Regions from separate parts of the Rarobacter incanus genome, predicted to be linked through region 2. Evidence: predicted binding sites of a transcription regulator. Region 2 holds the regulator's gene; the other holds the start of a gene.
What was found. The regulator LexA, encoded in region 2, represses DNA repair genes until DNA is damaged. The targets are predictions, from matches to a motif close to TCGAACANNTGTTCGA.
Positions count from the first base shown of each region.

Region 1: a site for LexA is predicted at 9,675-9,690, ahead of FB389_RS06205 (HNH endonuclease signature motif containing protein). Genes of this name have one in related genera too.

Region 1 covers NZ_VFNV01000001.1:1,461,295-1,473,630, forward strand. Annotated here, with positions in the region: gene FB389_RS06170 (DNA-formamidopyrimidine glycosylase family protein) at 1-738, shown strand, start outside; gene FB389_RS06175 (M3 family metallopeptidase) at 839-2,887, shown strand; gene nrdD (anaerobic ribonucleoside-triphosphate reductase) at 3,205-5,541, shown strand; gene nrdG (anaerobic ribonucleoside-triphosphate reductase activating protein) at 5,605-6,117, shown strand; gene FB389_RS10695 (TM2 domain-containing protein) at 6,395-6,901, shown strand; gene FB389_RS06195 (YwiC-like family protein) at 6,927-8,000, shown strand; gene FB389_RS10470 (Swt1 family HEPN domain-containing protein) at 8,166-9,458, opposite strand; gene FB389_RS06205 (HNH endonuclease signature motif containing protein) at 9,698-11,671, shown strand; gene FB389_RS06210 (YbaK/EbsC family protein) at 11,858-12,336, opposite strand, start outside.
Region 2 covers NZ_VFNV01000001.1:113,987-126,322, forward strand. Annotated here, with positions in the region: gene rny (ribonuclease Y) at 1-739, shown strand, start outside; gene miaB (tRNA (N6-isopentenyl adenosine(37)-C2)-methylthiotransferase MiaB) at 783-2,384, shown strand; gene miaA (tRNA (adenosine(37)-N6)-dimethylallyltransferase MiaA) at 2,391-3,422, shown strand; gene dapF (diaminopimelate epimerase) at 3,419-4,315, shown strand; gene FB389_RS00485 (class I SAM-dependent methyltransferase) at 4,385-5,086, opposite strand; gene hflX (GTPase HflX) at 5,289-6,755, shown strand; gene FB389_RS00495 (ATP-dependent DNA helicase) at 6,758-8,803, shown strand; gene FB389_RS00500 (L-lactate dehydrogenase) at 8,848-9,852, shown strand; gene lexA (transcriptional repressor LexA) at 9,911-10,573, opposite strand; gene FB389_RS00510 (LysM peptidoglycan-binding domain-containing protein) at 10,922-11,335, shown strand; gene nrdR (transcriptional regulator NrdR) at 12,027-12,336, shown strand, end outside.

The sequences.
Region 1 (12,336 bases), 1.3 Mb from region 2:
GTGGACCCGGGCGCACTAGTCGGGCAGACAGTAACGCAGACCCTTTCTTACGGCAAGAACCTCTTTCAGCGGACCGGTGACGGGTGGACGCTGCACACGCATCTGCGGATGGACGGAGCGTGGAGAACCGCCCCCGCAGGATCGCCCGCGGCGGCGCGATTGGCGCGAACTCCCCACGCACGGGTGTTGCTGGGCAACGATGCGACGCTGTGCGTGGGGCTCGATATCGGCATGGTCAACCTGGTGCGAACCCGCGATGAGCACACGATCGTGGACCGCCTGGGGCCCGACCTACTCGCCGCGGATTTCGAGGGTGGCAACGCCCGCGGCGGGCTTCATGCGGGTGCGACGCCCACTCCAACCGGGCTACAGAAAGCGGTGTCCAACGCGCAGGCCGATCCGTCGCGCCCGATCTGCGAGGTCTTGCTCGATCAGCGAGTCGTCGCCGGGATCGGAACGATTTACATGGCCGAGTCGTTGTTCGCTTTGCGAATTTGGCCCTGGACGCCCGTGGCGCAACTCGCCGGGGAGGATATTGCAAACCTACTACTGGCCGCGCGCAGGCTGATGCAACGCGTTGTGGTCGGCGGCTTCGGCGCGCGCACCAGCCACGCGCACGCCCGCCGCGGCAAGCCATGCCACCGCTGCGGAACTCCGATCGCGCGCGGCACGGCCAACGCCCTACCGTACGAACGTCCCGTTTTCTACTGCCCTCACTGCCAACCGGAGCCGCGATAGAGTTCCCACCCAACCCGCGCCGCGCCCCAACATCGGCCCCTACCCGCGTCGCGCCCCAGCATCGACCCCTAACCGCCCCGATCAGCGCGACAATGGATGAGTGACCGCCTACGATTCCACGAACCCCCTGCTCGCCCCATCCGCCCTGCCGTACCAGATTCCTAACTTCCGACGCATCACGGCGGACCACTATCTCCCCGCTCTTCGCGCCGCCTTGGCGCAGCAGGCAGCGACGGTTGCGGCGATCGGCGCTGAGACACGGCCCCCAACGACGGCCAATGTCCTGGACCCGTGGGAACGTTCGGTGGCAGCGGTCAACGCGGTGACGCACCCGCTCTTCAACCAGGTTTCAGCGGATGGAACCGCGGCGTTTCAGGCCGTGAACCTGCAAGCCTCCCCGCTGCTGGCTTCGCATCACGACGACATTTTCATGAACCGAGCTTTCCTTGCGCGCCTCAAGGGCTTGGCGGCCAATCAGCGGGATCTTTCGCCAGAACAGTCGCACAGGATCGCCGAAATGATCCGCGACTTCACGCGGGCGGGCGCCGATTTGCCGACACCGGAGCAGGCACAGCTACGCGAGCTCAATACCCGCATCAACGAACTACAGACCGCGTTCGAGCAGGCCGTTCTGGAGGCGGGGAACGCGGCAGCGGTGACAGTCGCGGATCGCGCCGCCCTGGCGGGACTGCCGGATGACGCCGCCGACGCTCTCGCCACTGCGGACGGTTACGCGATCGACATCAAACTCCCCACGGCGCAGTTGATCTTGGAGTCCCTGGATGACCGCGATCTGCGCGAGAGGGTGCAAAAAGCATCGGAAGGACGAGCGCTCCGTCCCCCGCACGACACTCGTCCGCTCGTGGCCGAGTTGGCCGCGCTACGCGCCCGCCGGGCACGCCTTCTGGGGTTCCCCAACCACGCGGCTTACGTTGCGCAGGGGGAAACGGCGGGGACCACCAAACGCATCGACGGACTGCTTTCGGAACTAACCCCGCGGGCTGTCGCGAATGCTCGCCTGGAAGGCGCCGCCCTGCAACAACGCCTCGACGCGGAAGACCCCGGCGCGCAGTTGCGCTCTTCCGATTGGCTCCACACGGCCGCCAAGCTGCGCGCCGACACGTTCGGATTCGACATGAATCAGGTCCGCCCGTACCTGGAACTCGAAACCGTGGTGCGCGACGGAGTGTTCTTCGCCGCGAGCGAACTGTTCGGCATCTCGTTCGCGCCGCGACCCGACATCGTCGCATACCATCCGGATGTCCGGGTCTTCGAGGTTTTCGACCAGCCTGAACCCGGAGCCCGGAACAGCGGCATCGGCCTGTACTTGGCCGATTGGTTTACGCGCGACACCAAGGCCGGCGGGGCGTGGATGAACACGTTGGTCGATCAAAATCACCTGCTCGGGCAGCGTTCCGTGGTAGTCAACAACCTGAACATCAACAAGCCCGCCCCCGGTGAACCGGCGCTGCTGCGCTGGGACGAGGTAATCACGCTATTTCACGAATTCGGTCACGCTTTGCATGCCCTCTTCTCGGATGTGACGTATCCGAGCAGTTCGGGAACCAACGTGCCGCGGGACTTCGTGGAGTACCCCTCGCAGGTCAACGAGATGTGGGCGTGGGAACCGCGGGTGCTCGCCAATTTTGCGCGCCATTACAAGACGGGCGAGCCCCTAGACCCCGCCATCGTCGACAAGATTCTCGCCGCAAGGCAGTTTGGCGAGGGCTTTGCCACCACCGAATACCTGGCCGCCGCGGTGCTCGATCAGGCGTGGCACCGCTTGGGTCCGAACGAGGTCCCCGCCGACCCCGCAGGCGTCACCGATTTTGAGGAGTCGGCGCTGACCGACGCGGGCTTCGACTACCCGTTGGTTCCGCCGCGGTACCGCTCCACCTACTTCAAGCACATCTTTGCGGGCGGCTATTCGGCGGCGTACTACGCCTACATCTTTTCGGAGGTGCTGGACGCTGACACCGTGGCCTGGTATGCCGAGAATGGCGGCCTGACCCGCGCTAACGGCGAGAGGTTCCGCCGCGAGGTGCTCGCGCCCGGCGGCAGCGGCAACCCGCTGTCCGGATTCGAATCCCTGCGCGGTCGCCCGGCCCGCGTGGACGCGCTTCTGCGGCGGCGCGGTCTTACCGGCTAAGCGCGCGCGGGGCCCCGCGCGACCGCGCAACCCCCGCGCAACCCCCGCGCACACCCCAACCCCCGGCGACCGGGCGCAACCCCCGCGCACACCCCAACCCCCGGCAACCGGGCGCGACACGCGGCGCGGAAATTCATCCTTCCACCCCGCCCGCCGCACAATTTCGCCGCTGCGGCGCACCCCCATGACCTTCGTCCCATTGCGACAGGGGTGCCACTAAATCTAGGGTTACAAGCATGTAATTCCCACAACATGTTGTGGGAATCCCCGCAGACGAAGCGGATTTCACACCTCGGAACCAGTGCAGGAGCATCGCAGTGACGATCGTTGATTCGGAACGAGCCTCGGACCTTCTCAACGCCACCGAGCACCTCACGGCCGCCGTGACAAGTGGCGAGGCGGCCTCGTCCCAAACCCTGGCCTCCATGAGTGTGCGCAAGCGCGACGGGCGCACCCTCCCGTTCAATGACTCGCGGATCCGCATCGCCCTGCGACGCGCTTTTAGTGAGGTTTACGGCCTGCTGGCACCGCTGCACGAGCACACGATCGATTCGCTGGTGGCCGCGATCGATGACGAAGTGACGCAGCGTTTCGGCCTCGAGGGTGAGGTGAAAATCTACGAAATCCAAAACATCGTCGAGCACATCCTCCTCGAATCTCGCGAATACGAAGTGGCGAAGGTCTACATCGACTACCGGGTCACCAAGGACCTGAACCGGTCGAAGGCGACGGACATCAATCACTCAATCAGCCGCCTGCTCGACAAAGAGGCCGCCGTCGTCAACGAGAACGCGAACAAGGATTCGGACGTTTTCAACACGCAGCGCGACCTCACCGCGGGCGCGGTCGGCAAAGCGATCGGCCTGAAAATGCTGCCGGCGCACGTAGCGAACGCCCACGCCAAGGGCGAGATTCACTACCACGATCTCGACTACCACCCGTACGCGCCGATGACGAACTGCTGCCTGATCGACTTCCGCACCATGCTCTCGCAGGGGTTCCGCATCGGCAACGCGGAAGTTGACCCGCCGCGCTCAATCCAGACGGCAACCGCGCAAATCTCCCAGATCATCGCGAACGTTTCCTCCAGCCAGTACGGCGGTTGCTCCGTAAACCGCATCGATGAGCTTTTGGCGCCCTTCGCGCAACGGAACTTCGACAAGCACATGGCGGAGGCGCAGCGGTGGATCCCACAGGGGCCGAACCGCGAGCTTTACGCCCGCGAGCGCACCGCCAAAGACATCTACGACGCGATGCAGTCGTTGGAATACGAGATCAACACCCTATTCACCTCGAACGGCCAGACGCCGTTCACCTCGGTCGGGTTTGGTCTCGGAACCGGGTGGCTGGAGCGCGAAATCCAGCGCGCAATCCTGCAAATCCGCATCGGAGGGTTGGGCCGCGAGCGGCGCACCGCGATCTTCCCGAAGCTGATCTTCACGCTGCGTCGTGGCGTGAACCTCACCAAAGATGACCCGAACTACGACATCAAGCAGCTGGCCGTCGAGTGTGCGACGAAGCGCATGTATCCCGACATACTCAGCTACGACAAGATCGTTGACATCACCGGATCTTTTAAGGTCCCGATGGGGTGCCGTTCGTTCCTGCAGGGGTGGCAGGATGCGGCCGGTAACGACGTCGTTGAGGGCCGGATGAACCTGGGCGTGGTGACCCTGAACCTGCCGCGCATCGCGCTCGAAACCCGCGGCGATTCCGACGCGTTCTGGGATCTGCTGGATCAGCGACTGGAGACCGTGCGCGACGCGCTGGTTTACCGGATCGAACGCTGCAAGGAAGCCGTACCCGCCAATGCGCCGATCCTCTATGTGCACGGCGCGTTCGGCAGTCACCTTGCCCCCGATGACGACGTCGATACGCTCTTCCGGGGCGGCCGCGCCACCGTCTCCCTGGGCTATATCGGCCTGTACGAGGTGGCGGCCGCGTTCTTCGGTGGTCAATGGGAGCACAACCCGGAGGCGAAGTCGTTCACGCTGCGAATTTTGCAGCGGCTTTCCTCTCGCGCCAAGGCCTGGACCCAGCACTACGGCTATCAGTTCTCGGTCTATTCGACGCCGAGCGAGTCGCTCACGGATCGGTTCTGCCGACTGGATAAGGCCAAGTTCGGCGCCGTTGCGGACATTACCGACAAGGATTACTACACCAATTCCTTCCACTATGACGTGCGCAAGGCTCCCACGCCCTTCGAAAAGATCGACTTCGAGAAGGACTATGCTCCATTCGCCTCCGGGGGCTTCATTCACTACTGCGAATACCCGGTGCTGCGCACCAACCCGAAAGCGTTGGAGGCCGTGTGGGATTACGCGTATGACCGGATCGGATACCTGGGGACCAATACGCCTATCGATCGCTGCTACGAGTGCGGGTTCGCGGGTGAATTCCACCCCACGGCCGCCGGGTTCGAATGCCCCGATTGCGGCAATCAGGATCCGCGCAGTTGCGACGTGGTCAAGCGGACGTGTGGGTACCTGGGAAACCCGCAGCAACGGCCGATGGTGCATGGGCGCCACGTTGAGATCTCGTCCCGCCTCAAGCACTTGGAGGGCGACCTGCGCGTTGCGGCCGCGGCGATGACGGATGACCCGCCGGTTGTCCCCGCGGCAAAGACGGACGACCCGCCGGCCTTGCCCGTTTAGGCCTGGGCGATGCGCACACCGGCGCCCGGGCAGTGGCGCTCCGAGAAACTCAGCCAAGGTTACGTGGCCGACTACAAGCCGTTCGTGATGGTCGACGGCGAGGGCGTGCGCTGCTCGCTTTACGTTTCGGGCTGCCTGTTCGCGTGCGAGGGCTGCTTCAACGAATCCGCCTGGAGCTTTCGCTGCGGCGAGCCGTATTCCGCGGCGCTGGAGGCGCGGATCCTGGACGATCTGGGGCATGTCGCCGTGCAGGGTTTGACGCTGCTCGGCGGGGAGCCGTTCCTCAACACGGGAGTGTGCCTGCGGATTGTGGGTGCGCTCAGGGCCCGGTTCGGGCGCGCCAAGGACGTGTGGTGCTGGTCGGGGTACACGTTCGAACAAATCATGGACGAGGCCCGCGCCGGGTCGACCGACAAGCTCGATCTGCTGCGCTCGATCGATGTGCTGGTCGATGGCCCGTTCGAGATTTCGCAGCGCGATCTGAGCCTGCCGTTTCGCGGCTCGCGCAACCAGCGCGTTCTTGACGCACGGCTGTCCTGCGCGGCGGGCCGCGCCGTGGAGTGGCTGCCGGGCTAGCGCATTGCGCGCACCGCACGGCCCCCGCCGACCGCGCCCCTTATGCCCCCCGCCACCCGCCGACCGCGCCCCTCTGCGCGCACCCCTCTGCGCGCACCGCGCGGCCCCCGCCGACCGCACCCCTTATGCCCCCGGCAAACACCACCCGCCACCCGCCGACCGCGCCCCTCTGCGCACACCGCGCGGCCCCCGCCGACCTCGCCACCTGTGATTCCGTTGTCGCGCTGCTGCTATCCATGTAGAGTTCAAAGCCCGCGACCTTTTCACAGGAGATTCCATGACGTTCAACAACGATCCCGCTGGCCAGCAGGGCGGATACGGACAGCCTCAGCAGCCTTTCGGCCAACAGTCAAACCCCTATGGCACAACTCAGCAGAATTACGGAGCGCCGCAGAGTCCCTATGGCGCTCCCGCACCCGAGTACAACTCGTACCTGGCAAATGCCTACGTATCGGACAAGACGTTTATCGTGACCTGGTTGCTATCGCTGCTTCTGGGAAGCTGGGGCATCGACCGCTTCTACCTCGGAAAGATCGGGACCGGTGTCCTGAAGCTGATCACGGGCGGCGGCCTGGGGATCTGGGCACTGATCGATCTCATCATCATCCTGACCGGGAATATGCGGGACAGCAACGGTCGCAGCTTGGCGGGATACGAAGAGAACAAGCGGACCGCGATCATCGTCACGGTTGCGCTGTTCGCAGTGTCGATCGTCTCGACCATCTTGATGATTTCGGCAGGAATGCTGACCGGAATCGGCGCGTACTCGTCAACCTCCGTTTGATTCGTTCCGCGATCTGGCAACGCTGATGCATCGAAGCCCTTCGGCCCCAGACGCAACCCGCCTCAAATCCGGCAACACATCGGCCCCTGTGCCACCGATCGCCCGCGCCCCAAAGCGACGCTCCCATCGCAACTCTGGATGGGTACCGCAGCATCATGGGGCGTGGGCGATGCTCATTGCGCCACTCGTCATGGGCGCCATCGCTTCACGGCCCAGCTGGCAGCATATTCCTCTTGCCGCGGCCTGGCTGTGCGGTTATTGCGCCTTCTACGCCTGCGGACTGGCCGTCAAGTCACGGCGCTTTGCGCGGTATGCCCCGCCGATCTTCGTATACGGCGCGCTGGCCCTGATCCTAGTCGCCGCCGTGATGAGTTCGGCGCCACTCCTCGTCGCTTGGGGTGTGCTCTTTCTCCCGCTGGTGGCGGTCAGCCTCTATGCTTCATATCGGCGTGCGGATAGGTCGGTGTGGAACGACGCGATCACGGCCGTTGCAGCGTGTGCGATGGCACTGGTGTCGGCTTGGGTTGGGCTCGCACCTCACGCCGTGTGGTGGTCGGTCATCGGATCGCAACCCTTTGCCCCCGCCCGCCTGGCAGCAGTGGTGCTATTTGCGTACTTTTTTGGCACGGTCCTGTACGTGAAGACGATGATCCGCGAGCGCGGTAATCGGATTGTCTACGCGGCCTCGGTGGGTTACCATCTCGCATTGGTCGCAGCGGCGTGTTTGGCTGCCTACGCCGCAACGACGACGGGTGCGGCGGCGGGCGCCCCCGCGGCACCGGCACCCGCAGCCATCGCACCCGCCACCATCACAGCACCCGCAGCCACCACAAGCACCCACCACATCACCCGGCACGGCACCCGGCACATCACCAGCCACCACATCACCCGGCACAGCACCCGGCACAGCACCCGGCACGGCACCCGGCACGGCACCCGGCACGGCACCCGGCACGGCACCCGGCACGGCACCCGGCACGGCACCCGGCACAGCATCACCCGCAGCCACCACAGCCACCACCACATCACCCGCAGCCATCGCAACCGCTGCGATGCGGCGATCGTGGGCCCCCTTCGATTTTCCCGTTCCGGCATCTGATTCCGGCCCTGTGCCGTGGGGGTGGGCGCTTGCGGTCGTCGCCGGCGCGCTTGCTCTTCGCGCCGCGCTTGTTCCCCGTTTCTCTCCGCAGGCATCACCCAAGCAACTCGGCATCGGCGAGATCATCGCGACCCTCGCAGTTTGCGCGGCGCTTGTGGCATACATCTAACCCGCTCGCTCCATTGCATTTTCCAGGTGCGTGCGTATCTTGCCTGACCTGCGAGCCCTTCCAAAGGTTCGCAGTACCTCCGATTCAAGTTCCGCCCGCCCCAGTTCGGGCCGCTTCGCGCTGATGAATTTTGCCGCATTCGCGATTTCAACGGGGCTTATGTGAGTGAATTCCCGCCCGACATCACTGCCATTCGGACGAAACTGGTCCCAAGTTGTCGGATCGATATCCGAGGGCCACACGAACTTATCGTCGTCAACGAACGCTCCACACTGGACCACCTGACGCTCAAGCTGTTTCTTGAGTTTGCCCCCCAGATGCGTCACCCCGAACGAGCTCGCCGTCAATCGAACCAGGCGTTCGACTGCGATCGGCCACTCAAAATCAACGATCTCGAGAGCAACAGAGCGGACCTGCAACCTGGGCGACTTCTTACGCAAGTCCTCAATGACGGTCCGGTCACCGTCCCGCGCGACCTGCCACGGCTGGTAGGGGAGCCTGGACGCCCCAATGAACGTCCTATCGCTCGCCATCACTTCGGGAGCAGGCTCGACGTGCTCATCAGCCCACTCACCCTCGATTCCAATTCGGCTTTGCCCGCGGGTTGCCCCTGTCGGGGTGGGGACGAGGCCCTGATGACGCTGCTTTGCCCCATAGCCCAGCGCACCACCGGCGCCACCGCCAGGCAGCGCACCCGCACCGGCATCCGCGCCACCGCCAGCCACCGTACCCGCACTCGCACCGGCACCCGCACCGCCATCCGCACCACCGCCAGACAGCGCACCCTCATCCGCGACAATCGAGCTGTCCGTCTTGGCGATTACCTCGTCCACCGCACTTCGTGTGAGTCCGCGCTCCCTAGCTAAGTCCATAAGAATGTCATCAGCTATAGTGCGCGCATGCGTAGCACCCGCGTCGGCCAACTCAGCAAGTAGTCGCGCGCTTGTGTCTGCGGCGCGATAGGCCTCGTCCATCTCAAATCGATATGTATGGGAAAGCCTATTGCGAAAGATTCTCAGCTCCCCCGCCAGCGTTCGCGAAATTCGATCACCACGGTCAAACGGATACGCGAACTCCCCGAGCCATTCCGTGAGCATACGCAATTGCGGTTGCAAATCACCGCACATGTACTCGTCCGAGGGTTTCCGCCCCTTCTTTTCGTCGATAATTCGCAATATCACGGTCCAGGGGTGGCCGCCCAGTTCGCGCGCGAATCGCTCACCGATGATCGGATCGAGCCGCGATGCCAGATAGTCCAATGCGGATTTGACGTAGAGATTCGGTGTCATTTTCACTGCAATTCAACCCTCCATGATGCCGCGGACGAGCGCCATGCGCTTCCTAATGTTACGTACTCGCAGTCTGCACCTAGCCTCTGACATTGCCCGACGACGGCCAAGCATCCGCGGGCGGGCGCGCATTTCGTCAAGCGATGAAATACACGGGGGTGACCCCCACTCGTAACTAAACTTGCGATTCGACGTCCGTTCGACTGGCATTCGGATTCGAACACCTGTATGATTGCTGCATGGAGAATCGTCGCTCAAGCTCGTGGGAGGTCGCCACATTCGCCGCCCACCTGCGCCTCAACGGCTACGCGCCCGCCACCGCGCAGCCGGCATCGGGCGGCCACGCATCAAACCGTCGCATGCTTGATGAGGAGCCACCGGCGTACCTTCTCGACCCGCCCCCCATTCCCGAGTGGATGCAAGAACAAATGCGCGAGCGGTCGCTTTATGAGGAACCGTTCGGAACCGAGTTTGAAGATGACAGTTGGGACGAGGATTCGCCCACCGACGGTTCAGATGATCCGGGACCGTGGACGTTGGTTTCCTCAGGAACCGACGACGCGGGCTACGTTGTTGTAGAACCAACTGGACGTCTGCGGGAGTTGGATCCGCGCGAACGCCTTCTGGGCGCCACAATGAACGACTCTCTGCCGTGCGCGGAGTTAGGGTTCGTGCTCGGAAACATCGATCCTGCTAGCTATCAAGACGAGGAACTCGTCGATGCAATCGCCGCGTGGGACAGAATGCGGTCATGGGTTGAGGCAGAACAACTGCGCGCCATCGCCGAACTGAGTACGCGACCGAGCATGCGCCCGGATTGGCCCGCCAGTGCCGGGGAAGTGACCGTAAAGGACACGACCGGTGACGAGGTCGCGATCCGGCTTCAGTGCTCACGCATGCAGGCACGGCAACGCGTTGAGCTGGCTAGGGAGCTGTTCTTGGGGCGCCTCGATCTAACCGGGCGCGCACTTCAGTCGGGTCACATCAGCCCCGAAAAGGCGCGCACTGTCGCCCGCGAATTGGATTGCGTCGACATCGAGGACGCAAGCATCATTCAGGGACGAGTTCTCCCCTCCGCCGGGGCCAAGACTCCCGCACAGTTAGGGCGGGCCATTGCCCGCGAACGGGTCCGCCTCTACGGCCATGACCAAGCTGCGGTTGAGGGTGCCAGAAAGCGGCGGCGAGTGGAACGTCCGCGGCCTCTTCCCGACGACATGGCTAGCTGGCAGGCCGTGCTGCCCGCCGCGGATGCAATCGCTGTTGACAAGGTACTGGACCATCAGGCTCGGTCGGTGCGCAACGGCGGCGACAAGCGGACCTTAGACCAACTCCGTGCGGATCTGCTGGTCGCGGCCATTTTGAACCCGTGCAGCGGGGCAAGCTGCCAAACCACGCGCGGCGCCAATGGCAACGAGCACAATGGCGAGTTCCTCGCCGCATTCGCCAGCACCCCCACTAGCCCGCAACCGCGGCTCACTCGCCCAGCACGCCCCGCCGACACAACCACAGCGCAGCTTGAGACCCCGGCCACCGAGCCTTTCGGCAGCCCCGCCAACACTGTCGAGGCGTTGAGTGGTGCGCCTATCGACACGGACGATGCCGGTTCCGAGTCAAAGCGTCTGCCGGTGCGCGCGCAGATCAATGTCACCGTCCCCCTCAACGTGTTGCTGGGCGACAGCAACGAACCCGCTGAGTTGGACGGTTTCGGGCCAATCCATCCCGACACCGCCAGGGCGCTAGCCGCGGGCGGAGTGTGGCGCAGGATCGTCACAGATCCTAAATCTGGGGCCGTTTTGGATGTCGGCCGGACGCGATATCGGCCACCCGCTGAAATGGCGGATTACGTGAGGACTCGCGACAGGTACTGCGTGAGACCGGGGTGCTCGGTTAGTGCCCAGAGCGCCGAACTCGATCACACCGAAGAGTTTCACCGACATGGCGGTGTGACCAGTGCCGCTAACCTGGGCCCGCTTTGCAAACGAGATCACCAGATCAAGACCGACGGCGGCCACACGCTTGTGCAGATGACGCCGGGAACGTTCAGGTGGACTACGCCGACCGGGCACGCATACATCATCACGCCCGGCATAGATGAAGAGGTCCGGCACCTCAGGCGCGCAGCCACCGGCGCACCGCCCACCGGATACGAACGTCTCCTGAAGCGCTCTTTCAAGACTGCAGCCGTCGACGATGACGAGGAACCGCCGTTCTGATCGCGTCGGGTCCCGACGCTGTCACCGCAACGCCTGTCGCCCGCGCCCATCTGCGCCACAGCACCGCGCAGCGCCCCTCCACGAAGCTCACCCGCCCGCGCCCATCCGCGCCCATCCGCGCCCATCCGCGCCCATCCGCGCCCATCCGCGCCACAGCACCGCGCAGCGCCGCCAAGCGCAATACCCCTAGCCGAGTGGAAGACGCGCAACGCTAACCCACCCGGCCGCGTTGGATAGTTCCTCGAGGTCGCTCAGCGTTAGTTCGATTGCCGAATTAGCGCTCCCTGCGGCGGGGTAGACGGTTTCGAACCTGCGCAGTGATTCATCGAGATAGATCGTGGCGGATTCTGGGTTGGCAAACGGGCACACCCCACCGGGCTCGTGGCCGGTGAGCCGCGCGACGTCATCGGATTGCAGGAATCTCGCCTTATATCCGAAGGCCCGCTTGAAGTCCCCGCTGTTGATCCGCGCATCGCCCGCCGCAACGATCAGCACCGCGGCATTACCGTCCTGCGAATATAGCGACAGGGTCTTCGCGATCCGCGCAGGTTCGCACCCAACGGCTTGCGCGGCCAGTTCAACGGTTGCGGATGACTGGGCAAAAACACGGATGTCGTGCGAGCGCCCAAATCTCTCAAGGTAGTGGCGAACTGTACTTTCAGACA
Region 2 (12,336 bases):
GCAGGCCGCGGCCCGCGACGCTGGGGTGCGCGATGTCGATCCGGCGATAATCGAAGTGATGGGTAGGCTGCGGTTTCGGACCTCGTTCGGGCAAAATGTCCTGCGGCACTGCGTTGAGGCGGCGCATATCGCCGCCCACGTCGCCGAACAGGTGAACGCCGACGTCGACATTGCCCGGCGGGCAGCATTCTTTCATGATATAGGCAAGGCCTTCACGGGAGAGGGCGGCGGCACGCATGCCCTCCAGGGCGCCTGGTTTATCGAACAGCACGGAGAATCGGCCCCGGTGGTTGCAGCCGTGGCGGCACACCACGACGAGGTGCCGCACCACAGTGTGGAATCGGTGCTGGTGCAGATCGCGGACGCCGTCTCCGCGTCGCGTCCTGGCGCCAGGCGTGACGAGCAGGAACACCTAGTGCAGCGGATGCAGGACTTGGAGAACGTGGCACTGACGGTTGGCGGTGTGCAGAGCGCGTACGCGATGGCGGCCGGCCGGGAATTGCGCGTGGTGGTTGAGCCGACTGCGGTGGCGGACGGCGACATGGGATGGATAGCCAGGGAAGTGGCGCGGCGCATCGAATCCAAAGCGGAGCGCAGTGCTGTGGTGCGGGTCACCGTCGTTCGCGAGGTGCGGGCAACGGCCACAACCGACGGGCTGTCCCATAGTGAACCGGAGAACGCCGCGGACCGCGGCGGGCAGGCCGGCACGCGAGTCTCCGTCAACGAGAGCGTTGCCTAGAGTCGCTCCGGTTCGCAACCCGCAGCGATTAGAATGATCGGCGATGTCTACCTCCACCCTAGAAAACGCATCGAGCAAGCCAACCTACGTCGTCAAGACGCTCGGCTGCCAGATGAACGTCCACGATTCCGAGCACCTAGCAGGAATGCTTGAACAGGCCGGTTACGCCGCCGCCGACCCGGAGCACGCAGCGGCCTCGGACGCAGACGTCGTCGTGATCAACACGTGTGCCGTCCGTGAAAATGCGTCCGGCAAACTTTACGGCATGCTCGGGCACCTGGCCTCGACAAAGGCGGCTCGCCCCGGGATGCAGATAGCCGTTGGCGGATGCTTGGCGCAAAAGGACCGCGGGACGATTGCCAAGCGCGCCCCGTGGGTTGACGTTGTGATCGGCACGCACAACCTCGATGCGCTGGTTCCTATGCTCGAACGAGCGCGACACAATCGGCGAGCGGAGGTGGAGATCGCAGAGTCGTTGCAGGTCTTCCCCTCGACGCTGCCTACCAAACGTGAGTCGGTCTACGCCGGGTGGGTCTCCATATCTGTTGGCTGCAACAACACCTGCACCTTCTGCATCGTCCCGCATCTGCGCGGCAAGGAGCGCGACAGGCGTCCCGGGCAGGTTTTGGCCGAGGTCCAGTCCTTGGTCGAAAACGGTGCGATCGAAGTGACGCTGTTGGGTCAGAACGTCAATTCCTACGGCGTCGAATTTGGGGACCGCGGCGCATTCGCAAAGCTGCTTCGCGCCTGCGGCGAGATCGCCGGGTTGGAACGGGTCAGGTTCACCTCGCCGCACCCCGCCGCGTTCACCACCGACGTGATCGAAGCGATGGCGCAGACCCCCAACGTCATGCCTAGCCTGCACATGCCGCTGCAATCGGGATCCGATCGGGTCTTGCGCGCTATGCGCCGCTCGTACCGGTCCGCGAAGTTCCTGCGGATTCTTTCCGAAGTGCGCGAGCAGATTCCCGACGCGGCGATCACTACCGACATCATCGTCGGTTTCCCGGGCGAAACTGAAGAGGACTTTCAGCAGACGTTGGACGTGGTCCGGGAGGCGCGGTTCTCGTCGGCATTTACGTTCCAATACTCCCCGCGCCCCGGAACTCCCGCTGCCGACCTGGCCGACCAAATCCCGAAGGAGATCGTCCAGGAACGCTACAACCGGCTGTTGGCGCTCCAAGAGGAAATCAGCGCCGCGGAGTCGCAGTCGCTTGAAGGCACCGTCGTCGAAGTGCTCGTCGCCGAGCACCAGGGCAAGAAGGACGGCACTCGCGGACGCATATCGGGGCGTTCGCGAGACAATCGGCTGGTCCACGTTTCGCTGCCGAAGGAAATAGGCCACGCCCTGGGGCGCGACGGGCTAGACGACCCGCGCTTGGCGCACGACATCGATTCGCGCCTCCCACGGCCGGGCGACCTGGTCAGGGCGCGCGTGACTCGCGGGGCGCCGCACTTCCTGGTCGCCGATTCGGCCCTCGAGGGTGGGATTTTCGAAGTGCGCAGGACTGCCTCGGGAGACGCCTGGGCGCAGCGCGAGCGCGCACGGTTGGGATCCGACCACGACCATGGCGGCGCGCAGGCGACGCCGACCGCCGTGACGCTGGGCATGCCGATGGTGCGCTCGGGCGCAGCGACCGCGTAGGCGTCTATGTCCTTCCCACTGCCCGTGATCGGTATCGTCGGTCCGACCGCTGCTGGCAAGTCCGACCTGGCTCTCGACATTGCTGAGCAGCTGGGTGGGCCCGATCGCGTCGAAATCGTGGGCGCCGATGCATCGCAGCTGTATCGCGGCATGGATATCGGAACCGCGAAGCTGCCACTTGCGCAGCGGCGCGGTTACGTCCATCACCTCATCGATGTGCTCGATGTGACACAGGATGCGTCGGTTGCCGCCTACCAACGAAACGCCAGGAACGCGCTGGCCGACATCGCGGGGCGCGGCAAACGGGCGATCCTTGTCGGCGGATCGGGACTTTACGTTCGCGCGGTGTTGGATCACATTGACTTCCCGGGCGTAGACGCGCAGATCAGATCCGCTATCGAGGCCCGCGCGGAGCGTATCGGGACCGCGGCGTTGTATGCGGAACTGGTCGCGAAGGACCCGGCAGCCGCCAGCGCGATCGGGCCCGCCAACGTGCGCCGAATAGTGCGGGCTCTCGAGGTGATTGAGCTGACGGGCAGGCCTTTCAGCGCCAATTTGCCGCGCCAAGAGTACGTCGTGCCCGCGATCCAGATTGGCGTGGATATGGACCGCGCCGACCTTGATGCGCGCATAGCGCGCCGCACCGAATCGATGTTCGAACTCGGATTCGAGGACGAGGTCCGCGCCATCGTGGAAGCAGTCACTCCTTCACGAACCGCGTGGCGGGCAGTCGGGTACCGCGAGGTGCAGGATCTAATCGGGGGCGCCCGCACGCGCGATGAAACCGCGGCCTCGATCACCGCCGCAACGAGGCGTCTGGCGCGAAAGCAAATGGGATGGTTCGGACGCGATCCCCGCGTTCACTGGATCCGCGCCGATCGGATGGGTCTCGCCGAGTCCCCAACCGGGCGGGGCGTCATTACTGCGGCGCTCGACATCATCGCGGCGGGCGACGCGGCGCCGCAAGAAACCCTCACCCGGAACGTGGGGAGCGTGCCTTCGGCAATGGAACCGACACGTCGTACGCTTGGTTCATGACGCGCATTCAGGCAGCCAAGGGGCACGGCACGAAGAATGATTTTGTACTAGTTTTTGACCCCCACGGCGACATCGAAATCGACGAGTCCCTGGTGCGAAAGCTCACCGACCGGCGGGCCGGAATCGGCGGAGACGGTCTTATACGCCTGATCCGCACCGACGCTCTGGGCGACGAGGCCACCTTGCAGGGCGATGCCACCTGGTTCATGGACTACCGCAACGCCGATGGCTCGATCGCGCAGATGTGCGGCAATGGAGTACGCGTGGTGGCGGCGTTCTACGAGCACCTGGGTCTCGGCGACGTCGCGCGCGAACCGCTTGCGGTCGGGACTCGGGCGGGTGTGAAGACCGTGACCAAGGACTCCCAGTCCAGCTGGTACAGCGTCGACATGGGGCCGGCCTCGCTGACCTATGGGGATGCGGCCCGGAGCCGGGGCGCGGATAGCGAGGTCGTTGCCGACGGGCTTGGGATGGCGCCGCGCGCCGCGCTGAGCGTGGACATGGGGAACCCGCACACGGTGGTCGCGCTCGCGACCCCGCACGAGCTTGTTGGCCTGGATCTCGGTTCGCAACCGGCCGTCACGCCGGTGCCGAAGGACGGAAGCAACGTCGAATTTGCAGCAATACTCGACCCGCCGCGTGCGGGCGTCGGACATGCGAGCATGCGCGTGTTCGAACGCGGCGTGGGCGAAACCCAGTCGTGTGGAACGGGAGCCTGCGCGGTGGCCGTCGCCCTCCACGAGTGGGGTGGGCCCAGCTCGCCGCGCACCTGGCGCATCGACGTGCCGGGAGGCAGCGTCGAGGTTGACCTCTCGAACCCGGCCACGGTTGTGCTGTCCGGTCCGGCGAGGATCGTTGCCGACCTGGATATTGACCTGACTCAGCTGGGCTAATCACCCCGCTGCCGCCCGCGGCACCGGCCGGTCTTGGTCTCGTGCCGCCCGGTCGGTGCTCATGGGAAGCTAAGCGGTGCGATGCACGTGCAGGACGCGGAAACCGCGTCCGTGTGCTGCGCGGTCCACCTCGGCGATGAAGGGCCGCCCGGCGACGTCTGCGAGCGCAGTGTCCCCGGGGATACCGGAGCCGTTGGTGAGAGCGGTGAGCCACGCCTGTAGCGATTCGGCACCGAGCTTCTTGGCGACCACGAAGAAGGCGTCACCACCGACTGCGAGCCGTGACAACCATGCGCGGATGAGGTCGTGCAATGCCGCCTTGCCAATGCGAATGGGAGGGTTGCTGGCTATCAGGTCGAAGGTGACCTCCGCGGGAACATCGTGGGGGAGCGCCGCCAAAACGCTTCCACCGACCGCATTGATCTCGGCGTTGTGGCGGGTGAGGCCTAGGGCGCGCTCGTTCACGTCGATGGCCCACACCGTCGAATCCGTGCCAGCCGCGAAAGCGATGGTCAACGCGACCGGGCCCCAGCCGCAGCCGAGGTCCAGGGCACTAACCGTCCTGCCGGATGCGTGTTGCGCGATGACGGGGAGCAGCACCGAAGTCCCGGCATCGAGGTGCTCGCGCGAAAACACGCCCGGCGCGGTTGCGATGCGGCGAGGCGCGCCCCCGAGCTGCACCTGATGGTATTCGTATGCGGCGGGGTCTATCTCGTCCTTCGAAACAAAATAGTGGTCGGACTTCGGGGCCTCGCGGGGTGCTGTGCTCACCGCGTAATGGTATCGCTGCCAGCAAAATAGTTGGTGCCCGTTCGCGCAGGCGTGGGATCATTGGGGGATATCGACAACCAATTGCAAGGATCCCATGGTCAATCAGCGCGAACAAGGCAACCCCATCGAAACCGACAACGCGGCGGTCGGCGACGGCTCCGCACACGGCACACCGGGAAGCCACGAAGCGGAAAAGGACCGCATGGCGCGCGACGTCGTGGCGCGCGTGCTTGCCCGGGCGGGGACGGCAGTCGATGACGGCGCGACCCAGCACACCGCCAACGACGGGGAGCAGTGGGAGCTTGCGGAGCGGTCGGCGCTGCGGCGCGTCGAGGGGCTATCCACCGAGCTGAGGGATGTCACCGAGGTCGAATACCGCAAGTTGCGCCTGGAACGAGTCGTTCTCGTCGGTATATATCCCGGCAGGCGAGCGCAGGAGGCGGAAGTGTCCCTGCGGGAACTTGCCGCGTTGGCGCAAACCGCCGGGTCAACGGTCCTTGACGGCGTCTTGCAGCGGCGCGATACGCCTGATCCCGGCTCCTACCTGGGATCGGGTAAGGCCGCGGAGTTGGCCGCCCTGGTTGAGGAAGCGGGCGCCGATACCGTCATCGTCGACACGGAGCTGGCGCCGTCGCAGCGCCGCGGCCTTGAGGACATAGTCAAGGTCAAGGTGATCGACCGTACCGCGCTGATACTCGACATATTTGCGCAGCACGCAAAGTCGCGCGAGGGAAAGGCGCAGGTCGAACTCGCGCAACTCGAATACCTGCTGCCGCGCTTGCGCGGCTGGGGTGAATCGATGTCGCGGCAAGCGGGTGGACAGGTAGGCGCGGGCGCTGCGGGAATGGGCTCGCGCGGGCCTGGTGAGACCAAGATCGAGTTGGATCGTCGCCGCATCCGCACCCAGATGGCCAAACTGCGGCGCAGCATCGATAGGATGGCACCAGCCCGCGAGGCGAAGCGGCGATCGCGCCGCACCGCGCGCATCCCCTCGGTCGCAATCGTCGGATACACGAATGCGGGTAAATCTTCCATCCTGAACGCCATAACAGGCGCCGGTGTACTCGTCGAAAACGCCCTCTTTGCGACCCTAGACCCCACCGTGCGTCGCGCCCGGACCAGCGAGGGGCGGGAATTTACCATTGCAGACACCGTCGGATTCGTGCGGAACCTGCCAACCCAATTGGTCGAGGCGTTCCGCTCCACCCTGGAAGAGGCGGCGGAGGCGGACGTCATAGTGCACGTCGTGGACGGTGCCCATCCCGATCCGATCGGTCAGATCGCGGCGGTGCGCGCAGTGTTGGCCGACATCGATGGGTTGCCCGACATCCCGGAACTGTTGGTAATCAACAAGGCGGATGCGGCCGACGCGGACGCGCTGGCCATGATTGCGGGCAAGGAACCGGCCTCTATCGCGGTGTCGGCCCACACCGGCCAGGGAATCGGCACGCTCATGGATGCAATCGCTGCGGCCCTGCCACAGCCGCACGTGCGCATCGACGTCGTCGTTCCATACGATCGCGGGGACCTCGTCTCTCATGCCTATCGCGCCGGAACCATCGAAACCATCGAGCATGTGGAGGCCGGTACGCGACTCGTTGGCAGCGTCGACGATCAACTTGCCGCACTGCTGCTTGCCAGCGCCGCCGACGCGGCAACTAAGATCTGAGCGTGCCCCCTCTTACCCCGCCCGCCGCCGAACCCGTGCCCGAACCCGATCAGCGGATCCTGGCGGCAGTGGTGGGTGCGCTGGGCGGATCACCTCGCCCCGGGCAACAACGGATGGTTCGAGAAGTTGGGGCGGTTATGGACGCCGGCGGCACGCTGCTGGTGCAGGCCGGTACCGGTACGGGAAAATCGCTCGGGTATCTGGTTCCGGCCGCGGGGCGCGCGGATGCCAACAACCGGGTGGTGATCTCGACGGCAACCATCGCCCTGCAACGTCAATTGATGAGGAAGGACGTTCCGCTGGTCAGCGCCGCCGCGCGGGCGACGAATGGGCGCGAAATCACGGCTGCCGCACTCAAGGGGTGGCAAAACTACGTGTGTCGCAACAAGGTCGACGGCGGCTACCCGGACGAGGAACCGACGCTGTTCGATCTGGCCACGCAGACCGATGCGGGCGCACCCTCCAGCGAGCTCGGTTCCCAGGTGATGAAGCTGCGGTCCTGGGCGCAGCAGACGGACACGGGCGACCGCGATGACCTGGAATTTACGGCCTCCGACCGGGCGTGGCGACAGGTCTCTGTAACCAAGAACGAGTGCTTGGGATCGCACTGTCGGTTCTTCGAAGAGTGCTTTGCCCGGCTCGCGCGCGAGCAGGCCGCCGAGGCGGATCTGATCGTCACAAACCACTCCATGCTCGGGCTCATGGCGACCGGCAACGAGGGACTTATTCCGCCGCACGGCGTTGTGGTCATCGACGAGGCCCACGAGCTGGTCGATCGCGTCACCTCGGCCGCCAGCCAACAGATTTCCGTGCGCTCGCTGATGACAGCGAGCAAACGCGCGCGGCAGGCGGGAGCGGCCTCGATCGGGTCGTTCGATTCGACCGTCGATGCATTCGCGCAGGCGATAGTTGCGGTGCCGGAGGGCAGGATAAGGGACGAGTTCCCCGCCTCCCTTGCCGCGGCCGTCGAGGCGGTGCGCGATGGCGCGCGCCAGGTGCTGAGCGATCTTCGCGGCGACGACCAAGGAAATGCTTCCACGCGCCTGGCGCGCGCGTCGCTCACCGAGGTCTTCGAGGTCGCGGAGCGGGTGGCGGCGGCCAGCGGCGCCGATGTCTTGTGGGTATCCCCAGCGGGCCCGGATTCGGTGCCCGCGCTCAACGTTGCGCCCCTGGACGTGTCGAGCGCGATAGCGGGCCGCGTCTTGCGCCCTCGCAGCGCCATTCTCACCTCGGCGACGCTGTTTCTGGGCGGAAAATTCGAGCCGTTCGCACGGGGCATTGGGCTTTGGGACCCGCAGCAGAAGGCACCGTGGCCGCGCGCGAGTTCGCGCCTCGATGATGAGGGCAGGCCTTTGGAACCCGCCGCCCTGCGGTGGCGGGGAGAACGGGTCGAAACTCCATTTTCCTATAGTCGGCAGGGAATCTTGTATGTCGCGCGGGAACTGCCGCCACCTGCCGCCGGGCCAGTCCCCGCAGGCCACATCGATGCGATCGTGGAACTGATGCTGGCGGCGGGCGGCCGTACGCTGGGACTGTTCACGTCGCGCCGGGCGGCGGTGGAGGCCGCGCAGGCCGTGCGCGCCCGCGTTCCCTGGCCGGTGCTTTCGCAAGACGAGGGGCACTTGGGGGAGCTGGTCCGCACGTTTGCGGGCGACGAGGAAACCAGCTTGTTCGGCACGCGCTCCTTATGGCAGGGCATCGATGTGCCGGGTGATTCTTGCAGGCTCGTCATCATCGACAAGATCCCGTTCGCCAGGCCGGACGATCCGATCGCTTCCGCGCGCATTGAACAGGTAACGCGGGCCGGTGGCAACGGGTTCCAGGTCGTTTCGCTGGCATCTGCCGCCCTGGCGCTTGCGCAGGGGGTGGGACGGCTAATCCGCTCGGATAGTGACCGCGGCGTGGTCGCAATTTTGGATCCGCGGGTTGCCTCCAAGTCCTACGGGAGCTTCCTAGTGCGTTCACTTCCCGACTTTTGGCGCACCGATGACCGCCGGGTCGCGGTGAGCGCGCTTGGCCGGCTACAGGCAGCGGCTCGCACGGACTAAAATTCATCCATCCGACGGTATCGACGCGCGCAAAGGACTTCGAAATGAGCCAACCCGAAATCGACAAAAACCCGGCACCAGGCGCGGATCCGCTAAGTGCGTTGCGGCGTACCAAAGTCTCCATTGTTGGCGCCGGCGCGGTCGGATCGACCATGGCGTACGCCCTCCTGATGCGCGGGGTTGCGCGCGACGTGACGCTGTTTGACATCGACAAGGCGAAGGTTGAGGCAGAGGCCCTCGACCTGGCACACGGAATTCAGTTCATGAAGCAGGCAGAAATTGTCGGCTCCGACGATGTGCAAGCGATTGCTGGCTCCGATGTCGTCCTCGTGACCGCCGGCGCCAAGCAGAAGCCAGGGCAGAGCCGCTTGGAACTGGCCGAGTCCACGACGAATCTCACGAAGAAGATTCTGCCGCAGTTGCTGGACGTTTGCCCCGATGCAACCTACGTCATGGTCACAAATCCGGTGGACGTCGTTACGTATGCGGCGGTAAAGATCTCCGGGCTTCCTGCCTCCCGGATTTTCGGTTCGGGCACCGTCCTGGACTCGTCGAGGCTTCGCTATCTTGTCAGCCAGCACACCGGGATCGCGGTCCAGAACGTGCACGCGTACATGGTTGGCGAACACGGTGACTCAGAGATTCCGCTGTGGTCATCCGCCACGATCGGGGGAGCCCCGCTGCTTGAATGGGACGGGCTGGACGCGAACGGTCCGCTCTCCGATGAGGCGCGCGCGGCGATTGCTTACGAGGTCGTGAACTCCGCATACCGGATCATTGCCGGTAAGGGCGCCACCAACTATGCCGTCGCGGCGGCGGGTTCACGCATTGTGGAAGCCTTGCTGCAGGACCAGCATGCGGTGTTGCCCGTGTCGTCGTTACTCCACGGCTATTACGGAATCGATGACGTGTGCCTGTCAGTTCCGGCCGTGGTCGGAAAAGCGGGCGTTTCGCGCCACATCGAATTGCCTCTCTCGGCGGCAGAACTGCGGGGCCTGCAGAATTCGGCCGACCGGCTGCGGTCGGTGGTGCGAACTCTCGGATTCTAGTCAAATCGGAGTCGAGGGGGCCGGGAAACGGCGTTGTTTCCGGGCCCCCGCCGCGAATTCAGATGCTTCGAAGGACTGCGACGACGATACCGATGATCGTCGCCTGATCGCCGTTGATGGGTAGGTACTGCTCGTTGTGCGGGATGAGCCACACGTGGCCGTCGGCGCGACGCAGCGTCTTGACGGTCGCTTCGTCATCGAGCAGGGCAGCCACGATTTGCCCGCTTTCAGCAACAGGCTGGCTCCGCACGACGACCCAGTCCCCGTCGCAGATGGCAGCGTCGACCATAGAATCCCCGGCCACTTTGAGCATAAAGACTTCGCCATCGCCCACCAGCTGCTTGGGCAAGGGGAACACGTCCTCGACCTGCTGATCGGCAAGAATTGGCGAGCCCGCCGCGATGCGTCCCACCAGCGGAACCGGCGTAACCTGGCTCGCGATCGATGCGGTATCGACACCAGCGGTATTCGAAGGTGCCTCCTGCGGTGCCGCGGCGGCAGGTCGCGGTGCATCCTTGCCCGTCGTCACCGAGAGCGCCGCGGCCGTCAGCTCCATCGCGCGGGGACGATGCTTGTCGCGTCGCAGATACCCCTTGTCTTCCAGCGCTAGCAATTGGTACTTCACGCTCGAGGGCGAGACCATGCCGACTGCAAGCCCGATCTCGCGCATCGAAGGCGCGTAACCGCGAGCGTCGAGGGACTCGCGAATGACCTGCAGTATCTCGCGCTGGCGTTCGGATACATCGCTATGGGTTTGACCCGCACTGAGAACGCTTCCTTGCCCGCGCTTCTTGGCGGTGCGGGACCAGGACACGTCTGGTGGTCTGTGCCTCGGATTGACGCCTTTGCCGGATCCCTTCGACTCGTTAAGGGCCACGATCGAATCCCTCCCTCGTTCCAATGTCACACGGTCGTGTTGCACTACTTGTGCGATTGATCGTACAAGTCTACGACACTCAGATTGTCGATGCCACGGTTGTATGAAACATCGCACAAGGGTTGCAATGCGCGCGCACCAAGCGTACGGTTGTAGGCATACAGATGTTCTAATGGGAATTGGGAGGCTTTCATGGCTGTCACGGGCGATGGATTTGGCGGAATCGCCGGCGGGTTTGGCGGACGGGCGGCCGCGGGTGTGGGCGGGACCGATGGTTTTGGCAAGTGGGTGGCCGCGGGCGTCGGCGGGGCCGGTGGTGGATCCGTCCGCTTGCGTCGCCGTGCGTTGGGTGTAGTGGTAGCGCTGATCACCGTGCTCAGCTTCCTCATCGGCTGGTCGGGCGCCTTTGCCGGAGATGCGCAATCTCCAGTTCCTGTGCGCGTGCACACCGTGATGTCCGGGGAGACTCTGTGGCAAATTGCGGCAGGCGTAGCCGAGCCCGGTGAAGACGTGCGCGACGTATTGGTTACTATCGGCGACCTGAACGATCTCGATGGATCTCACATCGAGCCGGGGATGCTCATCCTCTTGCCGCGCGCGGTGTGAGCTAGGTTGCCCATTGCGTCGTCGTGCCGAATCCTGGTGGCCGCCCCGTGGCCCGGGTGAGGCACTGGGAGGGATTAGCCGCCCGCTTTTCGGTGGTGACCGCACATGAAGCCGTCGGTGGACCTTCTTCGCGGTGTGTCAATTCGGTGCCGTTCGCGGCCGCGGGAAATGTTGGCGCTAGCCGGGTTGGTCCTCGTCCAGTATCTGGACGGACGCTTGCGCAAAAGGTTAGGCTAACCTAAATTGGTTGTGGTGCTGGACGACTGGGGGTTCGAAGGTGCTGATGTCAGGCGGTTCGCGGCTTGGAGGCTGCGCCGCGCGTTGCGGGGTCGCTGTGGTATCGAGATCGCGCAGCGGGGACGGGGCGTCCCGGTGGGGAGTGTCCACATGGACACTCCCCACCGGCGGTTCCGTCGCTTCCCGGTGCGCGAGCGGTGTCCGGGCACCTTCGCTCGCGCCCTTGACGAGACCAAGACTCGCGCTTCCCGGTGCGTGGGCGGTGTCCGGGCACCTTTGTTAGTGCCCCGGGAGCGGGGTCCGCGCTAATGCTTGGCGTCCGAGCGTGCGAGCTGGGCCTGCTTCGCGGCCTTGGTGCCAAGGACGCAACTTCCCGCTAACGGGCAGGGACCGAGTAGCATTCACCTCAGGGCATCCAGTCGCGATGCCTGCGTTAGCGAATTGAGGAGAGCCGTTGCACTGCCCGTTTTGTAGGAATCCCGACTCACGAGTCGTCGATTCGCGGACCTCGGATGATGGCTTATCAATTCGTCGCAGGCGTCAATGTCCGGCGTGCGGGCAACGGTTCTCAACGCTCGAGACGGCGAGCCTGGTGGTGGTCAAGCGATCCGGTGTGACCGAGCCCTTCCGCCGAGAAAAGATTGTCGGCGGGGTCCGCAAGGCTTGTCAGGGCAGACCGGTCAGTGACGACGATCTCGCGCTCCTGGCGCAGCGGGTAGAAGAGACCCTGCGAGCGTCGGGAAGCGCGGAGCTTGATTCCCACG